4 regions of the Rhodococcus erythropolis R138 genome follow, and region 1 is predicted to be linked to each of the others. Evidence: riboswitches for the same ligand, from Rfam matches in the RefSeq annotation. Region 1 holds a riboswitch; each other region holds the start of a gene.
The links. Region 1 has a riboswitch for S-adenosylmethionine ahead of H351_RS00275 (aminotransferase class V-fold PLP-dependent enzyme). Riboswitches for the same ligand answer to the same signal wherever they lie in the genome.
Positions count from the first base shown of each region.

Region 2: linked by a shared signal. The riboswitch ahead of H351_RS32965 (putative leader peptide) and the one ahead of H351_RS00275 (aminotransferase class V-fold PLP-dependent enzyme) in region 1 are both predicted to bind S-adenosylmethionine.
Region 3: linked by a shared signal. The riboswitch ahead of H351_RS09240 (LLM class flavin-dependent oxidoreductase) and the one ahead of H351_RS00275 (aminotransferase class V-fold PLP-dependent enzyme) in region 1 are both predicted to bind S-adenosylmethionine.
Region 4: linked by a shared signal. The riboswitch ahead of H351_RS09505 (FAD/NAD(P)-binding protein) and the one ahead of H351_RS00275 (aminotransferase class V-fold PLP-dependent enzyme) in region 1 are both predicted to bind S-adenosylmethionine.

Region 1 covers NZ_CP007255.1:57,564-62,549, forward strand. Annotated here, with positions in the region: gene H351_RS00275 (aminotransferase class V-fold PLP-dependent enzyme) at 36-1,361, opposite strand; SAM riboswitch class IV at 1,415-1,529, opposite strand; gene H351_RS00280 (PucR family transcriptional regulator) at 1,590-3,125, opposite strand; gene H351_RS00285 (DUF917 domain-containing protein) at 3,122-4,180, opposite strand; gene H351_RS00290 (DUF917 domain-containing protein) at 4,187-4,986, opposite strand, start outside.
Region 2 covers NZ_CP007255.1:5,392,275-5,397,260, reverse strand. Annotated here, with positions in the region: gene H351_RS24740 (ABC transporter substrate-binding protein) at 1-870, shown strand, start outside; gene H351_RS24735 (FAD-dependent oxidoreductase) at 881-1,990, shown strand; gene H351_RS24730 (GNAT family N-acetyltransferase) at 1,999-2,589, shown strand; SAM riboswitch class I at 2,607-2,701, shown strand; gene H351_RS32965 (putative leader peptide) at 2,695-2,799, shown strand; gene H351_RS24725 (ABC transporter substrate-binding protein) at 2,937-4,574, shown strand; gene H351_RS24720 (ABC transporter permease) at 4,577-4,986, shown strand, end outside.
Region 3 covers NZ_CP007255.1:1,953,606-1,958,591, reverse strand. Annotated here, with positions in the region: gene H351_RS09245 (NtaA/DmoA family FMN-dependent monooxygenase) at 1-1,072, opposite strand, end outside; gene H351_RS09240 (LLM class flavin-dependent oxidoreductase) at 1,102-2,181, opposite strand; SAM riboswitch class I at 2,186-2,281, opposite strand; gene H351_RS09235 (ABC transporter substrate-binding protein) at 2,461-4,089, opposite strand; tRNA gene H351_RS09230 (tRNA-Phe) at 4,331-4,407, opposite strand; tRNA gene H351_RS09225 (tRNA-Asp) at 4,478-4,551, opposite strand; tRNA gene H351_RS09220 (tRNA-Glu) at 4,687-4,759, opposite strand; gene H351_RS09215 (TetR family transcriptional regulator) at 4,871-4,986, opposite strand, start outside.
Region 4 covers NZ_CP007255.1:2,022,150-2,027,135, reverse strand. Annotated here, with positions in the region: gene H351_RS09525 (MarR family winged helix-turn-helix transcriptional regulator) at 1-289, shown strand, start outside; gene H351_RS09520 (homogentisate 1,2-dioxygenase) at 399-1,598, shown strand; gene H351_RS09515 (hypothetical protein) at 1,595-2,464, shown strand; gene fahA (fumarylacetoacetase) at 2,461-3,651, shown strand; SAM riboswitch class I at 3,730-3,823, shown strand; gene H351_RS09505 (FAD/NAD(P)-binding protein) at 3,828-4,986, shown strand, end outside.

The DNA.
Region 1 (4,986 bases):
GTTGTCCGTTCGAGTTTTCGGGGACCGAGCTCAGCTCAGACGCACTCGGCTGCGCCGGCGTTGTCGTCTGCGGCTCCGAGGAAGGGGCGGGTCTCGGGCACGGGGTTCCACGCACCGGCAGTCTTGGCGTAGTTCCAATCACGCTGATTCGAAACCAGGATGTTCACGGCGTCTACCAACCGCGTCACGTCGTCCGAGCTGCTACCGAGGCCGAGGCTGGCGCGAACTGCACCGCCGGAGAGGCCGAGGCGTGCGAGAACCGGGTGTGCGCAGAAGCGACCGTCGCGAACTCCGATGCCGTGCTCGGCGGAGAGGAATGCGGCGATTTCGCCCGCTTCGAATCCGTCGACGGTGAAGGTGACGATTCCGACGGCGTCCGGTGCGTCATTCCACAGTCGCACGAGCGAGACGCCCTCGATGGCGGACAATCCGTCGGTGAGCTGGGCGGTGAGTGCCTTCTCGTGCTCGGCGATGACGTCGAAGTCCAGCGCGTGCAGGGTTTCGCATGCGGTCGCGATGGCTGCCGCACCGAGAACGTTGGGGGAACCTGCCTCGTGGCGGGCAGGCGCGCAGGCCCACTCCGTGGACTCGATGGTCACCTCACGCACGGCGCCGCCGCCGGCGAGGTACGGCTGAGCCTCGTCGAGCCAGTCACGGCGTCCGACCAGAACACCCGCGCCGAAGGGCGCATAGAGCTTGTGACCGGAGAAAGCGATGTAGTCGACGCCGCATTCCTGCAGGTCGATGCGACGGTGGGGAGCCAGCTGAGCAGCGTCGACGAGGATACGTGCGCCGCAACGATGAGCGATGTCAGCCAAGCGTGCAATCGGCAGGATCTCGCCGGTCACGTTGGAGGCACCGGTGATTGCGAGCAGCGCTGCAGGCTTGGTGCACAGTTCACCGATCAGACGCTCGATCGTCTCTTCGATGGTGTCTGCGGCGGTGACGATACGAGCGTCGTTCCACGGCAACAGGTTTGCGTGATGTTCGACGTCGAGGACGACGGTGCTGCCGGGAACGCACTGCGCAAGCAGGTTCAGCGAATCGGTGGTGTTCCGGGTGAAGACGACAACCTGATCGTCGGCACAGTTCACGAAACGAGCAACGGATTCACGAGCGTTCTCGTAGGTGAGCGTGGAGATCCGGGACGCATAGCCGGCACCGCGGTGGACGCTGGCGTATGTCGGCAGCAACTCGGCGATACGGTCGGTGACCTGGGCCAATGCCGGCGCACTCGCGGCGTAGTCGAAGTTGGCGTAGGAGCATTCGCCGCCCTGAACCAATGGAACCTGCAGGTCAGCACCCGAAACCTTGGCAATCGCGGTGGTGCGGCAGGTGTCGGCACTCAATACAGCAGTCATCGAAGACAATCCTCACGTTCAAGGACTCGTTCGTCGGGTGATGGCCCCGGAAGAGTCCGCGCTTGCCGCATTCGTTTTCGAACGCAGCCGGGTCGTCACCCGGAGCACCCCACCGCGGAGGAGGGTTGCCGACCAGCAAGCCGGGGCTGAACACTGGTACTCGTGACCTGGCAACGAGGATGGCAGGAACCTCCCGTGCTTGTCAAGACGAAGCCGCGAAGATCTCCGTCAGGGCGCGATGGTCCGGCAAGCAAGGTGGAGCGCGAGTCTCGTTTCCGGATCTGCGAGATCCACCGAGAGAAGGCGCTGAATTCTATCGATCCGACTCGATACGGTGTTGCGGTGCAAGCCCATTCGGGTTGCGGTGTGAGCCAGAGACGATTCTTCGTCGAGGTACGTCGACAGAGTCTCGAGCAACTCTCCATTCGAATCGCGTAGCGGCGCGAGCAGTGCCGCGGCTGCGGGCTGAAACGTGTCGGTTCGCGTCCACGCCAGCAGCAACTGCGCCAGACCCAGGCGGTCCACGTGCAGGAAGCGGCCTGTCTGCGACCTCGAACCCGCGAGCCGAGCGGCATCCCCGGCCTCAGACAGGGACGCACCGATTCCAGCCGGACCGTCGTGTGCGCGTCCCACACCGACCCAGGTCTCCATCGTGGGTTCCAACCTCGCCTGAGCTGCACGGATGCTCTCGGCGATCCTGGTGATCGACTCCGGTCGCGGCTCGCCCGGCAGAGTGGTCCACGCTGCCCAGCCGTCAGCCTGTTCCACGACATTGGCGCCGATTCCCTCGGCGGCGAGGGCGTCTGCGACCTCACTGCGCCTGGCCACCAGGTCGACCTCACCGACCGCCAGGACTTTGATGCCGATATGCCATCCGTCCAGTGCCCAACCCGCGTCGAGTGCGCGCCGGAGCAGTCCGGGTGTGGCGTCTGCTGACGTGTCGATCAGTTCACCGAGTAGCGCGCTACGCCGGCGCGCTTCACGCTCGTCGACCATGCGTGCAACGGCCAGTCGGTGCCCGGCAGCCAACGAGGCCACGTCGAGAACCACTGAGAGAGAAGCCTCTTCGACGCTTTGACGCACCGGGAGCAGCACCGCCAGCCAGGGCTCTCGGGCTGCGCCGGACATCACCGGGCACGCAATCAGGACCCCGCCGGAGTCCAATTCAACAGTGGTGGGCGCCCCGCGGCCCGACAACATACCGGCGGCTGCTCGATCAGCGTCGGACAACAAATCGGCGCCGGTCAGCGGGCGTCCGGACGCGTCCAGGAGGATGAACGAACGCTGAAATGTGTTCAGCAGCAACGACAGAAGATTCTCGACGCTTCCGCCGGCCCGCTGGCCCGCGTGTGTCGCCCGCAGTACCGCGTCGGCCATCACCGCCCGCGAATTCGAGAGAAGATCACGAAGATCCACGCTGAACTGCCACGGGTCGGATACTCCGAGCACCACCAGTCCGAGGCGATCGGCAAGCAACGAGAGATTCGCATCCTCCGCCGCAGTGCTGTGTACCGCGAGCACCCGGCAGCCGGTCGCCGCCGTGCGTCGAAGGAGAGCGTCGAATCTCCACTCCCCGACGTCGATTCGATCGAGAATCACCAGAACTGATCCTGCACCCGCCGCACCCGACACGGCCTCGGCTGACTGTGCCGATTCCCCGGTGAGCGCTCCCACTGTCGTCACGACGGGATCACCTTCGCCGGCAAGTCGATACAACCCGACAAAGATCGGGTTGTTCAGCAACGCCGACACACTCGCGCTCATTGCGCCTCCATCAGCACTGCGTCGTGGTCGATCCCGAAGGCCCGCGGGCCGACAACTTTCAACCTGCTCACATCTTCCGCCCACCACTGAGGGCCGGGCAGAACCAACACGGCCACATCTTGCCCCTGGTGCACTGATTCGCACGAGACGAAGGCACCGGTCCGGACGTCGAGCAACGTCACGATGTCCGGACATGTCGCAATCATCTCGCCGTCCGACGCGACGGTCAGGAACTCACTTTCGAATTCGACTCGTATCACCGCAGAATCGTGTTCGAGAATCACGTTGCCCCGACGATCGCCGGCGTTCGGGCGACTACGACGCACCGCACGCACCCGGCCTGTCCCCATTACTCGCCCCCCGGAGCTTTCGGCGATCTCCCGCCAACTGCCGAGGGTCCCGACGTGCTGACCCAGTTCATATGCTCGGGACAGAGTTCCCGGAATGCACGCCTCCTGCACAGTCCGCGCATCGATCGACGCGATCGCCAGAGCGCCCCAACCGCTGGTTCTCCCGATCAACGACCGCACTGCTACCTCGGCGCCCAGCACATCCACTCCGTCGACGACGGTAATGAGGCCGCCGGGCTGGGCGAGGGTGACCGGGCACAATTCCAACCCGGCCGCGGCGAGAGAGAAGTGATCGAGCCGCGGCATCGCTCGACCGAGCAGGTCCGCGTCGACCACGGGAATTCCCAACGCCAACGCCGCCGCAATGCCGGAAAGAGCGTTCAGCCCACCGCCTTCGAAAGTCATCACCGCGGTCGGACGCTTACCAGTCCACCGCGTCAAAGCTGCTGCAGTGTCGGCAAACTCATGCCCGGAGGGCAGTTGCTCCTCCAAAGCCAGGGCCGATCCGACGATTCCCACCGGCATGATCAGCGCCCCGGACGGCAACTGGTCCGGCGCGATGACTTCCACGGGCGTTGACGTGATCAGTGGACGCAGCATTTCCACGAACAGGCGTGGATCGCCGCCCCCACCGCAGCCCAAGACCACCGCCCCCGCTGCGATCGCGTCGAGGTCGGCCTCCCGGACCGCGTGCAGCCTGCTCACGGCTCGCTATTCTGCCAGTACAGGTTGCTCGAGTGTCTCCACCGGCAGGAACGGGCGATCGAGTCCGAAGCTTGCCGGGCCGAAGACCGCCAGTGCCTCCGGTGTTCTCATGATCGGCGGAGTCGCGATCCCGATGACCGCAACTCGCTGCCCGTACCGCAAGCCCTCGGTGGTGATGGGCTCGGCAGTGTCGGCCTCGACGATGCAGATAAGGTCTGGCACGATCGCCACCATTGCTCCGGATTGCACGGCGATCAGATTTTCGTTCTGGAATTGAACTTCCAGCTCTTCGTCTCCGACGCCGGCGATCCGCACCGAACCCCGAGCGAACCCCTCATCGGTTCGCCGGTCGACATCGATCACCTTGCCGTGAAAGAGAACTCGCCCGTATCCGTAAAGCGTGTCGGCGAGACCGTCCACCAGCGCCTGAACCGGGTCCACCCGCTGCTCACGTGAAAGCCTGATGGACCGACCGATGGCCAAGGCCAACGACAGAGTCCGTGGGATCGCCGTCCGCTTCACATCTGCACCCGTCATCGAGTACTGCGCGATATGCGCCATCCCACCGAACCTCGACGTCACCCCGCGAGCGAGGCCCTCCAATCTGCTGTTGTCACTGCCGGTGTCGAAGATCGCCACCTCGTCGTGCTCGTTCGCCATGGCGAGCGGACTCGCCGAAATCCCGTACACCGAGAAGGTTTCCATCTCGAGCTGAGGAAAGGCTCGTCCCATCCCGTCGGCGTCGACAACCGGCAGTCCGCGCCGCGCTGCCACCAGCAACGGAATCATCGAATTGATCCCGCCGC
Region 2 (4,986 bases), 900 kb from region 1:
GCCCAGGTCACCGCTGCTGCGGGCTACAACCTCACGGCCGATCAGAACCGCATTACCACCGACAAGGTGGATTCCATCGCCGCCGAGCTACCTCAGGACATCCGCGATCGTGGCACGCTGCGCGTCACCGGTAGTGCCGGTTCCGCTCCGCCGCTCCGCTTCTACGCCGACGACGACACCACTCTCATCGGTTCCGAGACCGACTTCGCCTACTTGATCGGTGACGTTCTCGGTTTGAAGGTCGACCTGCAGACCGCAGACTGGGCACAGAACTTCGTTCGCGTCGATTCCGGCGAGGCTGATGCATTCCTGTCCAATGTGACTGTGACGGAAGAGCGTAAGGAGAAGTACGACTTCGCCACCTACCGACTCGACACCCTCGCCTTCGAAGCCAAGAAGGGAGCCGGGATCTCCATCAAGGAGCCCAAGGACGTCGCGGGTAAGAAGATCGCCGTCTCCTCGGGCACCAATCAGGAAGCGCTGCTGGTCAAATGGAGTGAGCAGAACGTCGCGGCCGGCTTGGCGCCCACCGACATCTCCTATTACCAGAACACCACCGACTACTACCTGCCGCTGCAGTCCGGCCGGATCGACGCCTACTTCGGACCGAACCCGTCGTCGCAGTTCCATGCCAAGCAGTCGGGTGAAACCGAAGTCGTCGGTGAGTTCTCCGGTGCAGGCGACACGCTGCAGGGTCAGATCGCGGTTCTGGTGAAGAAGGACAATGGCCTGATCAAGGCAATCAACGACGCGATCAACCACACGATCGAGAACGGCACGTACCAGCAGATCCTCGAGCGCTGGAACATCACGAGTGAAGCCGTCGACACGTCCCTGATCAACCCGCCCGGCCTTCCGAAGACCAAGTGAGCTCTCGTCCATGAGTGAGATTCTCGATGCGATCGTCATCGGCGGAGGACTCGTCGGGTCCTCCGCCGCCTGGCGGCTCGCGGCGCGCGGACGTAGCGTCGTTCAGCTGGAACAGTTCGGGCCGGGGCACAAGCACGGTGCGTCGCACGGTACTTCGCGCATCTACCGGCAGGCGTACGACAATCACCTGTACACCGGGTTGGCGGCCGACGCGCTGCCGCTGTGGCGGGAGTTGGAGACCACGACGGACATCGGGTTCCTGGAACTCACCGGTGCCGTTGATCACGGCCTGCCGCAGGCCGTGCAGTCCAAGGCGAAGATACTTCTCGAGGCGGGCATCAAGGGTGAGATCCTCACCCCTGCCGAGGCGTCCGCCCGTTGGCCGGGGCTGCGATTCGACACCACGGTGCTCCATCATCCCGATGCAGGCCGGTTGCACGCGGACCGCGCCGTGACCGCTCTGAAGGCGGGAGCGGTGTTCGCCGGTGCCGAGATCCGTCACGATGTTCGGGTGTTGGCACTCGCGCGGGCGTCCTACGGCGTGGACGTGGTGACGGACAGTGGAACGCTCGCAGCTCGTCAGGTAGTGATCGCGGCCGGTGCGTGGACTGCGGATCTGATCGCAGACAGCGGTCTCGGCTCCGAGATCGTACTGCCGACACTGCGCACGACACAGGAACAACCAGCACACTTCGCACCGCTCGATCCCGGAGTCGAGTGGCCGAGTTTCGTTCACCACACCGGCGCAGAATTGGAGACCGCGGGGATCTACGGGCTCGGTTCCGAGGACGGGATCAAGATCGGCGAACACGCGACCGGGCCGGTGGTGACTCCGCAGACCCGTGACTACACCCCTGGTATCGACGGAGAGCAGCGATTGGTGGAGTACGCCGAGTCGTGGTTGCCCGGTGTCGATTCCACCCGTGTCGAGTCGCTCACCTGCCTGTACACGAGCACGCCGGACAGTAACTTCGTCATCGACCGAGTCGGAGCCGTCACGGTGGCGGCGGGGTTCTCGGGGCATGGGTTCAAGTTCGGTCCGGCCTTGGGTGAACTTGTGGCGGACCTCGTCGACGGAACCACCCTCGCTCCGGAAGTTTTCAGGCTGGGGGAGCGTTGACCAGATTCATGGAGGAAAGTGTTGTGGCACTGGAGCTCGGAACTCGGCAGCTCGAGGGTGTCGGAGCGGTAGAGGTCTATTCGGTATCGCAGGACGATCCCTTGGCAGCTCCACTGATCGCGGAGTTGGCACTCGAATACAGTTCGCGTTACGGCGGGACTCGCGAAGCGATGCTCGAGGATCTCACGACGTATCCGGCAGAAGAATTTGCCTACCCTCAGGGTGCGCTTCTGGTGCTCACCCACGACGGTCTGCCGATCGCCGGTGGTGCGTTTCGTCAATTCGATTCCACCACTGCCGAACTGAAGAGAATCTGGACATCGGTCGACTATCGGAAGCGCGGCCTCGGCAAGGCCGTCGTTCGCGAGTTGGAACGAGAGATCGAACTTCGTGGATACAACCGGGTGTTTCTCACGACGGGTCCTCGGCAACCCGAGGCCGTCGCGCTGTATCTGTCCAGTGGATACACACCGCTTTACGACGCGTCACTCTCGCCCGAAGAGGTGGGCATCCACCCGTTCGAGAAACAACTTCGGGTCCTCGAAAATGTGACTCGAGCAGCAATTCCTACCGACCGGGTTGACAACACCCGGGTTTAACCTCGTACACTTGCGAACGACCATCCAGAGCGACCGAGAGACCTGGCTCATTGAAGTCGCAGCAACCCCCCGAGTGATCGGGTGCGGGTGCTACCGCCAGGACCGATGGAGGAACACGAAATGAAGGCAGTCGAAGGCGGTTTCGATACCGCCTGGTCGCGTCGTCACGTAGACCTGTGCCGCACCGCGGGATCTTTCTGTACCAACTGACCTCGGTCAGTCATTCACACTCAGGCGAGTCGTCGACAAGTCTGTTTTCTCTTCTCTCACAAGTGATTCGTGCTCGATCGCCTTTCTCGTCTCAGGCGACGGGTGCGCTCTTCGGCATGCCTCTTTAGGAGTTCTTGGTGTCTTCGCCCTCATTCGGTGCCCGCAAACGCGCGACCGTAATCGCCGGTATCGGTGCTGTCTCGGTTCTCGGCACCGTCCTCGCCGGCTGCAGCAGCGGGAGTGACAGTGCTGCCGACGCAGGCCCCGCCCAGTCCGGCGGAACCCTTCGCTACGGTCTGTCGCAGGCGCCGACGTGCGCCGATCCGGCCCAGGCCGGCAGTAACCAGACCGTGTATGTCACTCGGACCGTGGTGGATTCGCTGACCGATCAAAATCCCGACACCGGAGAGATCACCCCGTGGCTCGCCAAGAGTTGGGAGATCAGCCCCGACGCCGCTAGCTTCACGTTCGTCCTTCGCGACGACGCCACCTTCAGTGACGGCACACCGGTGACGGCGGATTCGGTGAAGAAGACCTTCGACTCGGTCAAGAATCTCGGACCGAACGCGTCGTTGGCGAAGAGTTACCTGTCCTCGTACACGGGTACCGACGTCGTAGATGCTCACACGGCGAAGATCAATTTCTCCGGACCCAATGTTCAGTTCCTGCAGGCAACTTCGACGCCACAGCTCGGAATCCTCGCCGATTCCACCACCGCGCTGGCATCCGAGCAGCGCTGCCCCGGTGCCGCGGTGATCGCCTCCGGACCGTTCGTGTACACCGACTGGCAGCAGGACAAGAGCGTCAAGATCGCCAAGCGTGCGGGATACAACTGGGCGTCGGACGCGGTCGCGCATCAGGGTGAGGCCTACCTCGACGGCGTCGACTTCACTGTGGTCCCCGAATCCGGTGTGCGGGCAGGCAGCGTGGCCTCCGGCCAGCTCGATGCGGTCAGCGATGCGCTTCCGCAGGATGCGCCGCAGATCGAGGGCGCAGGCGGACGAATCCTCACAAGGCCGAACCCGGGTGTGAGCTTCTTCTTCCAGCCCAACGTCAGTCGCGGCGTTCTCGCCGATCAGGCTGTTCGCCAGGCCATCATTCCCGCGATCAACCGCCAAGAACTCGTCGACACCGTTCTGGATCCGTCGTTCTTCCCGGCCACGAGCCCGTTGGCTCACACCACTCCGCTCTACAGCGACGAATCCAGTGTCGTGACGTACGACGCCGACAAGTCGGCGAAGCTTCTCGACGCGGCTGGTTGGAAGGCCGGCAGCGACGGTATCCGCGAGAAGGACGGGCAGAAGCTCACTTTCAGCGTCACCTTCAGTCCGGTGTTCTCGGGTAACCAGGCCATCCTCGAGCTCGTACAGCAGCAGCTCAAGAAGGTCGGCGTCGACTTGCAGCTCAACCTGGTCTCGAACGGTGAATGGACCGAGAAGGGAGTATCGGGTGATTACGATTCGCTGTATTACAACAGCACTCGCGCGGACGCCGACATCCTGCGGGCATCGTTCAGCACCGAGGGCCGCAACCTGAACCGTCGCGGCGCAGATCCGGAGCTCGACAAGGTACTCACAGACCAGCTTGCAGCCACGGACAACGGCCAACGCGGCGAACTGGTATCCACTGCACAGGAATTGATCCTCGACCGTGGACTCTCCATCCCGACCATCGAGCTCTCACAGGCCATCGGCGCCGGATCGAGTGTGCAGGACCTGAACTTCGAAGCCTCTTCACGCCTGCAGTTCTACGACGCATGGTTGTCGGGTAAGTAATCATGACTCGATACGTACTCACCCGACTGGGTCAGGCCGCAGTGGTCCTGTGGGCCGCCTTCACCATCTCGTTCGTGATTCTGTTCCTCCTGCCGAGTGACCCCGTCAGCATGGCTGCCGACTCGTCCGGTCAGGGTGTTGCAGTGGATCAGGCCGCGCTCGATCAGCTTCGGGCGCGGTACGGCTTGGACCAGTCGGTGTGGGTGCAGTACTGGACGTCGCTGACGAATGCTCTTCGCGGCGATTTCGGTACATCGATCTCCACCGGTCAGTCGGTGACGGATGCCATCTTCTCGGCGCTGCCCAGCACTCTGGTGCTGGCAACCACCGCCTTGGTTCTGGCCGTGTTGTTCGGAGTGGCGATCGCGTTCTTCGCTACCTACACCCGCAAGCGGTGGCTCGCGAACCTGTT
Region 3 (4,986 bases), 1.9 Mb from region 1:
GTGCAATCGCAATGGGGTCGTTGCCGTCTCGTGCGGAACCGCGCGTCTCGGACACCGGGCGCGCAACCGGATCTTCCTCCGGTAGTGGACCGTCCGGGTCTCGGTCGGAAAGGTCCTTCCCCCACACCAATCCGACAAGGGACAGTGCGGTTTGGCCGGTGAACTGACCTTCGAGGACCCACCGCGCCTTCTCTTCGACCTCGGACTCGTTCTCCGCCAACACGATCTGCGTGCTGGGCAGGATCTTGACGTCGTCCTCCGGTCGCCCGACGCTACGCAACCGAGCCCGAATGTCGTCGGCGAAGTCGAGCGCGCCGTCGAAATGCGTCCCGTGTCGCGAGAAGATGACGTCGGCGTGCGTCGCCGCGAAATCGCGTCCAGTCGGCGAATCGCCCGCTTGAAAGATGACTGGATGTCCCTGTCTGCTGCGAGGAAGCGTCGGCGTCACGGAGATGTCGAACTGCGAAGTCTGGCGGCGTACGTCGCTCACGGCTCCCGGAGTCGACCAGTTCTCGGACGTGCGAGAGTCCGAGATCGCGTCGTCCGCCCACGAATCCCACAGTGCCCGTGCAGTTTCGATGAACTGTCCGGCACGCTCGTAACGCAGGGCGTGGTCGAGGAAACCACCGCGACGGAAATTCTCTCCCGTCCAAGCGTTGTCGGTGGTCACCGCGTTCCAGCCGGCCCGTCCGTCGGAAAGTAGATCGAGGCCGGAGAGTCGACGGGCGAGGTCGGCCGGTTCGTTGTACGTGGTGTTCTGTGTCGCGACCAGCCCGATCTTGTCGGTGATACCGGCGAGGGCGGCCAACTGCGCAATGGCGTCGGGGCGGCCGGCGATATCCAGATCGAGAATCTTGCCGTTCTGCTCGCGAAGACGAAGGCCCTCACCGAGAAAGAAGGCGTCGAACAGACCTCGCTCGGCGGTGAGTACCAACCGCCGAAACGTCTCGAAGTCGATCTGGGATCCGCTCGAGGAATCGGACCAGATGGTGGTGTGGTTGACCCCTTGGAAGAAGACGCCGAAGTGAACGTGAGCGTCGGGTCGAGGTACGGCGGAGCGTGATGCAGTCATAGCCGAAATGTCCTTAGCGCGAAGTCAAGTCAGGAGGAGTGGACGAATCGATTTGCGGGCCGCTGCAGGCCGAGGTTGCCCCTCAGAGTCGATCCCGGAACCGGGCGTCGCGTCAACCCGGCCTTGGACAGCGCCGGAAGCACGAATTTGGCCAGCACCGGAAGGTCCTCGTCGATCACGAGAGGGTGAAAATGAACACCGTCGAGGTGTCCGGCCAATTCCTTCAGAACCACGGCCGCTTCCCCCGGATCTGCAGCCAGGAGCAGTCGGCCAGTGACGACGGAATTCCCGTACGAGTTCAGCTCGATCAACCGCTGCGCCGCAGACAGATTCGGCGTATCGAACGCCACATCGACCTCGGCGACCACCAATGACGCGCCCTCATCGCGCGCCTTGGCAGCCGACTGTGCAATGGCCTCTACCGAATCACCGGAAACGAGAACAACATCGGCCTGGTGTGGTTCGATGGCGCCGTAGCGGCCGAACACCACCAACTGGCCTTGCGGCGGCCGCGGAACGATTGACGGCCCCTTCACCGAGAAGGTGTCGCCCTCGAAATTGACGTAATGCAGACGATCACGCTCGAGGAAACGCCCACTGAGATAGTCACGGACGACGGCGTCGTCCTCCCACGAATCCCATAGATCTGTCACGACGGTAACCGAATCCCGCTGCTCCTGCTGACGCGCCGATTCCGTCGTTACCGGAGCCCTCCCCCACGCCCTCGCCGCGGCATCGTCTTCGACCGGAACAGCAAGCCAACCGCCACGCCCACGCGAGGAGTAGTCCAATGTCGCCAATTGCGAAGAGGTGTGGAACGGTTCGGCGTACGTGGTCCCGACGACGGGGACCAGTCCGATCGTGCTGGTCGTCGCTGCCACGCATGACGCCCTGGAGACGGCATCGATGCGGCCGACAACGTCACCACTCGGAGGGAGGATGGAATCGTCGAACGTCGCGAAGGTGAAGCCCGCATTCTCGGCAGCCGCGACGCGATCGCGCACGGCCTTACCCGTGAGCAACTGATCCGGGCGGTGTGAGCTTCGGCGCCAGGCAGCGGGGTGAGTGCCCTCGCCGTCCAGTTCGATACCCACGGCAAATACAGTCATGTGTCCTCCATCGGTCCTGGCGGTAGCACCCACACTGCGGTTAGGTAGCGGGTTGCTGCGGCATCATCGAGCCAGGTCTCTCAGCCACTCTGGATGGTGGATGCAATCTATGCGGGCGACGCTGAACAAGTCAAATCGCACTTTACGAATCATATTGACCTACAACATATTTCAATACAATCATCCTGATCGAAAGGGTTGCGCAACGCTAGCCGACGTAGACACCAAAGAGCCCCGCCCGACTCGCGTCGGACGGGGCTCTCGGTGTGCGCTGGAACGCTACTTCGCGCCCATCCATGCCTGATCGAACAGCATGATGCCGGTTGCAGTCGGAACCACACCGTGCACGTTCTTCTGCCAAGCCCAGAACGACGTGAGCCCGCCGATCGGCGCCGACGGAACCGTCTCGTTCCACAGCGTCTGAATCTTGCCGATGATCGCCAGGGTCGACGAATTATCCTTGGCTTGTTGTAGATCTGCGATCAGCTGATCCATCGCCGGGTTCGCATATCCAGCAGTATTCGCCATCGAGGTGCTGTTGGTCGTGGAGAACAATCCGAGATCGAGTATCGACTCGTACATTCCGATGCCCGCGTGCGCGAGGTCGAAATCGTGCTTGACGTAGACGTTCTGCACGATGTCGCCGGCGTTGTTGGCCAAGATCAAGTTCACCTCGAACCCGACGGCCTGCAACAGTGACTGCACGGCGAGGCCGATCGCGTGGTCCTTGGGCTCACTGAGCACGACGTAGTCGAGAGTGCCGTCGTATCCGTCTGCCTTCGCCTGATTCAGAAGCTCCTTGGCCTTTTCGGGGTCGTAGGCAATACCCGGTGTGTCTACGTGCCATTGCGACGTCGGACCGAACAACTCCGAGCCAGGCAGTCCCTCACCGTTTTCCACGCGCTGATCGATCAACGTGGTGTCCAGCGCGTAGCCGATAGCCTGGCGAACGCGAACATCCGAGCCCGGTCGGCCTTCACGATTGTTGACAATCTCGGCACTACCGGCGTTGAGCACGTCGATGTAGCCGGGGTAACCAGCGGACTTGGCAGAATTGATCGCCGAAGTAAGGCCGCGAATGTAGGCAACATCGAGCTGACCGCTGTTCAATGATTCGAGATTGGCCTGCGGACCGTTGAGTGCAACCATCCGCAGTTTGTCCAGCTTGGGAGCACCGCCGTAGTAGGACGGGTTGGCCTTGAAGATTCGCTCGACGCTCGGCGTGAAGAGATCTTCGGTGAAGGGTCCGGCACCCACTGCGGTGAACTTGTCGCCTTGCTGCGAACTCGGGGCGACGATCATCCCGTGCCCGAGAGCGAGCATCGACGGAAAGCGCATCCACGGCGTTTTCAGCTTGAAGTCGACCGTCGTGGGACCGCTTGCCTGCGCCGATTCCACCGAAGCCAGCCACAACTCGGCGCCATTGCCCTTGCCCGCGTTGTACCGATCGATGCTTGTGATCACGGCGTTGGCATCGAGCGCAGAGCCGTCGCTGAACTTCACACCGTCGCGAAGTTTCAACGTCCACGTGCTTCCGTCGTCGCTGGTATCGAGCGATTGAGCCAACTTGGGCTCGAACTCGCCGCTCGCAGTGTCGTAACTCATCAGGACGTCGTACACCGCAGCGAAGGCCTCACCGCCGGAACCGCCGCGCGCTGCCGTCTTGGTCGGGTCGAGTGAGGGAACGAGCACCTGCACGCCGTACGTCATGGTCCCGCCGGCGACCGCGTCGCCTGGGTCCGGTTGCTCGTTGACCATGCCGGTCACGACGTCCCCCGACGTGTTCGTCGTATCGGTTCCGCTGTCGTCACCGTTGCTCGCGCAGCCCACCAACAGAACCCCGGTACCGAGCAATGCGACGGCGACCCGGCTGACTTTCCCGATGCGCCAAGATCTCGAGTGCGACACGGAGATTCCACCTCACTTCCAGTAGACGCAGCCACGGATCGGCCGCAATCGGCTAATAGTGATGTCCTCTGTGGAGTGACGCCCAGCACGTTCCCGGTGACCGGAAACATTCACGGAGACAAAGGATGCGCACAACTGAGATGATCGGGCCGAGTGGTTGACGGCGACTGACATCCGAACACGAAAAAGCTCCAACCTTATGTTCGAAGAACATGAGATTGGAGCTTGTCGATAAGAATTATGGTGGCCAGGGCCGGGATCGAACCGGCGACCTTCCGCTTTTCAGGCGGACGCTCGTACCAACTGAGCTACCTGGCCGGACGGCACCCGAACCGAATGCCTATCGCATTGCTTTGTTCTCAACCAATTGATTGAGAACAAAGCTTTGCGACCCTGACGGGACTCGAACCCGCGACCTCCGCCGTGACAGGGCGGCGCGCTAACCAACTGCGCCACAGGGCCTTGCTTTTTCCTTGCTGTGAAACCGTACTACATCTTCGAGCCGCTCCCAAACCACTGTCCTGGCCTGGCATTTGTGCATCTCAAAGCGTGTCGTGCGGGTCAAACCATACTGCATCGTTTCGCTTTCGCAAAACGTACCCCCTACGGGATTCGAACCCGCGCTACCGCCTTGAAAGGGCGGCGTCCTAGGCCGCTAGACGAAGGGGGCCCGCCGGATCTCTCCGAACTAGTACCCCAACGGCGTTCCGTTGGGAGCTTGGATAGCTTATGGCACAGCGTTCGGAAATCACAAATCGCCTGGTCATGGGCGAAAAGTGGACTATTCCGCGTCGGGGAACTCCACTTGTGGCCAGCCGTCGCGATGAAACTTCTCCAACCACTCCGGTGTAGCCATGGCTTCGAGCACCACTTCGAGGGACTCCTCGAACCACACAC
Region 4 (4,986 bases), 2.0 Mb from region 1:
AGCCGCCGAGCTCACCGGAATGAGTAGGGCAGCGGTCTCCAATCTGTCCAAGTCGCTGCTGGCAGACGGATTGATCGATCGTCGGCCCACCGAGAACGACGGCCGTTCGGTCCAGCTGTACCTGACCGACAAAGGCCGAGAAGCCATGGTCGAAGCGTTTCGCGAGCAGAACGAACGCGAACACGCCTGGGTCAGCGTCCTGAGCGAGGCCGAACAGCGAATTCTTGTCATGCTCCTGGACAAACTGATCACCAACCGCAGCCAGTTCGACGTACGCGGACGTAACTGACATAGACCCGAACCCCCTTGAAGGGTTGCGCCCATCACATCATTTTAGTTAATGTATTTACTATCTGGTGGAGGTGAGCCAGGCAGAACAGCACAGAAGGAGCCCCGTCATGGCGTTCTATCGACAACTCGGCAACATCCCACCGAAGCGTCACACCCAACACCGTGACGAGTCCGGCAACCTCTACTACGAAGAACTGATGGGAGAGGAAGGTTTCTCCTCGGATTCTTCGTTGCTCTACCACCGCGAGATCCCGTCGGCCATCGTCGACGCAACGGTCTGGGAACTGCGCGATCAGAGCACAACCCCCAACCATCCCCTCAAACTGCGCCATCTGAAACTCCACACGCTGTTTCCCGAAAGCACCTGGAACGAGACCGACGTGGTAACCGGCCGTCGTCTCATCCTCGGAAATGCCGACGTGCGACTGTCCTACGTCGTTGCGGCGGCGCCATCTCCCCTGTACCGCAATGCAATCGGCGACGAGATGGTCTACATCGAATCTGGCGAGGCGACCGTCGAGACTGTCTTCGGCACACTCGAGGCCTGTGAAGGTGACTACGTCCTGATCCCGATGTCCACAACGCATCGATGGATCCCCAAGGGTGACAAACCACTTCGTGCCTACGCCATCGAAGCGAACAGTCACATCGTCCCGCCCAAGCGCTATCTTTCCCGCTTCGGCCAGCTACTCGAGAACGCACCGTTCTGTGAACGAGACCTGCACGGACCGACCGCGCCCATGATCGCCGAAGGCACCGACATCGAGGTACTGGTCAAGCACCGCACGTCGGCGGGCATCGTCGGCACCCGAATGGTTTATCCCACGCACCCTTTCGATGTCGTCGGTTGGGACGGATGCCTGTACCCGTACACCTTCAACATCTCCGACTACGAGCCGATCACGGGCCGTGTTCACCAGCCGCCGCCCGCGCACCAGGCATTCGAGGGGAACAACTTCGTGATCTGCAACTTCGTGCCCCGCAAGGTCGACTACCACCCCCTGTCGATCCCCGTGCCGTACTACCACTCGAACGTCGACTCGGACGAGATCATGTTCTACTGCGGCGGTGACTACGAGGCACGCAAGGGTTCCGGCATCGGGCAGGGTTCGATATCGATTCATCCCGGCGGCCACGCCCACGGCCCACAACCCGGCGCGTACGAGCGAAGCATCGGCGCCGAGTTCTTCGACGAGCTGGCCGTGATGGTCGATACGTTCCGGCCCCTCGAATTGGGTGAGGGAGCCTTGGCCTGTGAAGACGAAGCGTACGCCTGGAGTTGGGCAGGGCGGGGGCCTCAGCAATGACGATCATCTCCCCACTCCTGCGCGGCCTGTGCGACGACGCAGCACTCTTCCCACCCGGCAATGCTCCTCTCGCCGAGGCAGTTCCGGCCCACGCGGCCTACCAGCAGGCGGACTATGACGCACTGGTCGGGCCCTTCGTCTTTCCCGCGCCGCGATTGAGCGAACTGGCCGCGTACGTTTCAGCTGACAACCCGGTGACGCTGAGTCTGACTGTGCCGGCCGGTCCAGCCGATACGGCGGCGGCACTGTCGAACGCGCTCGCTATCCCCGGTGTCAGCGTCGCCGCCGTCGAAGTGGGAATTCCTGACGGGTTGGACGCCGAAGCCGCCTTCGAGGAACTCGCTCCCGTCCATGCCGCTCATCCCGACCTGGACATTTTTGTCGAGGTACCCCGCGGTGATCGACGCGTGGACTTTCTGACGGCGCTCGAAACCGCCGGGTATTCCGCGAAGTTTCGCACCGGAGGAATTGTCGCCGAAGCGTACCCGGACGAGGACGAGCTCGCCGACGCCGTGATATCCGTTGTCCGAGCGGGCATCCCGTTCAAGGCGACCGCGGGACTGCATCACGGCGTGCGCAATACCGATCCGGAGACAGGTTTCGAGCAGCACGGCTTCCTCAACATCATGGTGGCCGTCAACGCTGTGAGGCGGGGCGCCGACCGCTCGGAAGTTGTTGCTGCTCTGGCGCAACGCGATGGCGAATCGATCGCGCAAGCCCTGGCCGAACTGACCGCGGACGAGGCCGGCGAGGTGCGTCGCCGCTTCCTCTCGTTCGGGACCTGTAGCATTTCGGACCCTCTCACCGAACTCGAAGGTCTCGGATTGATCGTCCGCTCCGACAAAACCGAAGGAACACTCGTATGACCGTCACGACCATCGACATTCCCGCCGACTCGTTGTTCGGGATCGACAATCTGCCATACGGCATCTTCTCCCCCGCCGGAGGATCACCGCGTGTTGGTGTTCGGGTCGCCGACTCGGTGGTCGATCTCGCAGCGACACTGGGAGATTCCGTCTTCGCCGAACCGACTCTGAATGCGTTCATGGCGCTGGGCCGGGATCAGTGGGTATCGGTGCGTAATCGGATCACGGATCTAGTGACCGGCGAAATAGACTCGGACGCAGTGTTTCCCGTCGACTCAGTCACAATGCACTTACCGATCGCGGTGGCCGACTACGTGGATTTCTACGCGTCGGAAAATCATGCGACCAACCTCGGACGCCTGTTCCGACCCGACGCTGCCCCCTTGATGCCGAACTGGAAGCACCTTCCGGTCGGATACCACGGGCGCTCGAGCACCATCGTCGTCTCCGGCACCGATATCGTTCGCCCCTGCGGACAGCGCAAGTCACCCGATCAGGAGAACCCGGATTTCGGACCGTCCCGCCGCCTCGACATCGAGGCCGAAATGGGCTTCATCGTCGGAACTCCCTCGAAGATGGGCGATTCCATCACCCCGGACGACTTTGCCGAGCACGTCTTCGGCGCCGTCGTCGTGAACGACTGGTCCGCCCGGGACATCCAGGCGTGGGAATACGTCCCTCTCGGCCCGAATCTCGGGAAGAGCTTCGCGACGTCCATTTCTGCGTGGGTTGTTCCGTTGCTCGCGCTCGAAGCTGCCCGAATCGATACGCCGGTGCAGGACCCCGAACCTCTCTCTTACCTGCGCGGCGAGGAGAAGTGGGGGTTGGACATCGACCTGGCCGTCGATTGGAACGGTCACGTCGTCTCCCGGCCGCCCTACGCCCAAATGTACTGGTCGCCGGCGCAGATGCTCGCGCACACCACTATCAACGGCGCAGCAGCGAGCACCGGCGATCTCTTTGCATCCGGAACCATTTCCGGACCGGACAAGGATCAGCGCGGCGCCTTCATCGAACTGACCTGGGGTGGCAAGGAACCCGTGACCGTGGGCTCCGAGACTCGAACCTTTCTCGAAGACGGCGACACCATCGCCATCTCAGCCACCGCTCCCGGCGTCGGGGGATCACGAATCGGCTTCGGGGATGTTCACGCTCGGATCCTGCCGGCAACGCAAACCGAAAGATAACGATTGACAACTGTTTGATTCACGCTGATCTGATGTCCGGAATTCCTTGCCTCACGATTCTCCGAAGATAAGCTGGACTAACCATCCAGAGCGATCGAGAGTCCTGGCTCCGTGACGTCGCAGCAACCCCCTCTGCTGAGGTGCGGGTGCTTTCTGCCAGGTCCGATGGAGGACTCGTGCCAGGCGATCGACCCCGTACCTCAGTGGGGACAGCAGCTGTCGTCGTGATCGTGGGCGGTGGCCCCCGCGGGACCGGCGTACTCGAGCGAATCCTCGCTCACGAATCGGTGAACGCCGATCCCGTACCGATCGACATTCACGTCGTGGACCCGTATCCGGCAGGCGCCGGCCGCATTTGGCGAGGCAGCCAGGCGCCGCTTCTGTGGATGAATTCGACAACCGCGGACGTCACGATGTTCACCGACGAGACCACCGCCGTGACCGGCCCGGTGCTGCCGGGTCCGACCCTCGCGGAATGGGTCGCCGAGCACTCGACTGAACTTGCCGAATTTCCCGAAATCGCGGCAGAAGTTCCGATGATCACCCCGTCGTCGTTTGCATCGAGGTCACTACAGAGCCGATACCTGAACTGGGTGTTCCAGACCGCGGTCGACTCTGCACCAGCGCACGTCGACGTTCGGGTTCATCGACGATCCGTGGTCGACATCGTGAACGTCGGCGAGATACAGACGGTTCATCTGGACGACGGAGTTGTCATCGAAGCGACGGCCGTCCTTCTCGCGCAAGGGCACCCCGATGCGTTGGCTGCCCCGCGTGAAACCGCGCTGACCAGCTTCGCGTCCGAGCACGGGTTGACCTACGTAGGTCCGGGATACACCGCCGACCTCGACGCCGATGTCATTCCCGAACGCGAACCGGTTCTGATCGCCGGGCTCGGGCTGGCTTTCATCGACTGGATGGTTCTCCTCGCCGAGAGCCGCGGCGGCGTCTTCGAACGCGGTGAGGACGGCACCCTCACTTACACTCCCTCGGGTCGGGAACCTCTGTTGTACGCCGGATCTCGTCGAGGCGTGCCGTACCACTCCAAGATTTCGTACTCGATCGCCGACGCGCGGCCACCGCTACCCCGGTTCTTCACCGCTGATCTTGTGCCCGGCGACGGGCCGTTGGATTTCCGAAACGACATCTGGCCGCTGGCGTCGAAAGAATTGGCAGGCGCCCACTATCACGAACTGTTCGCGTCGCACCCGGATCGGACGGTGGGCACCTGGGAGGAGTTCGACGCCGAATTCGCCTCGCTGGCTTGGGGATCGTCTCGATTGCAGGAACTGGTCGAGAACGCAGTTCCGAAGCCGGAAGACCGTATCGATCTCG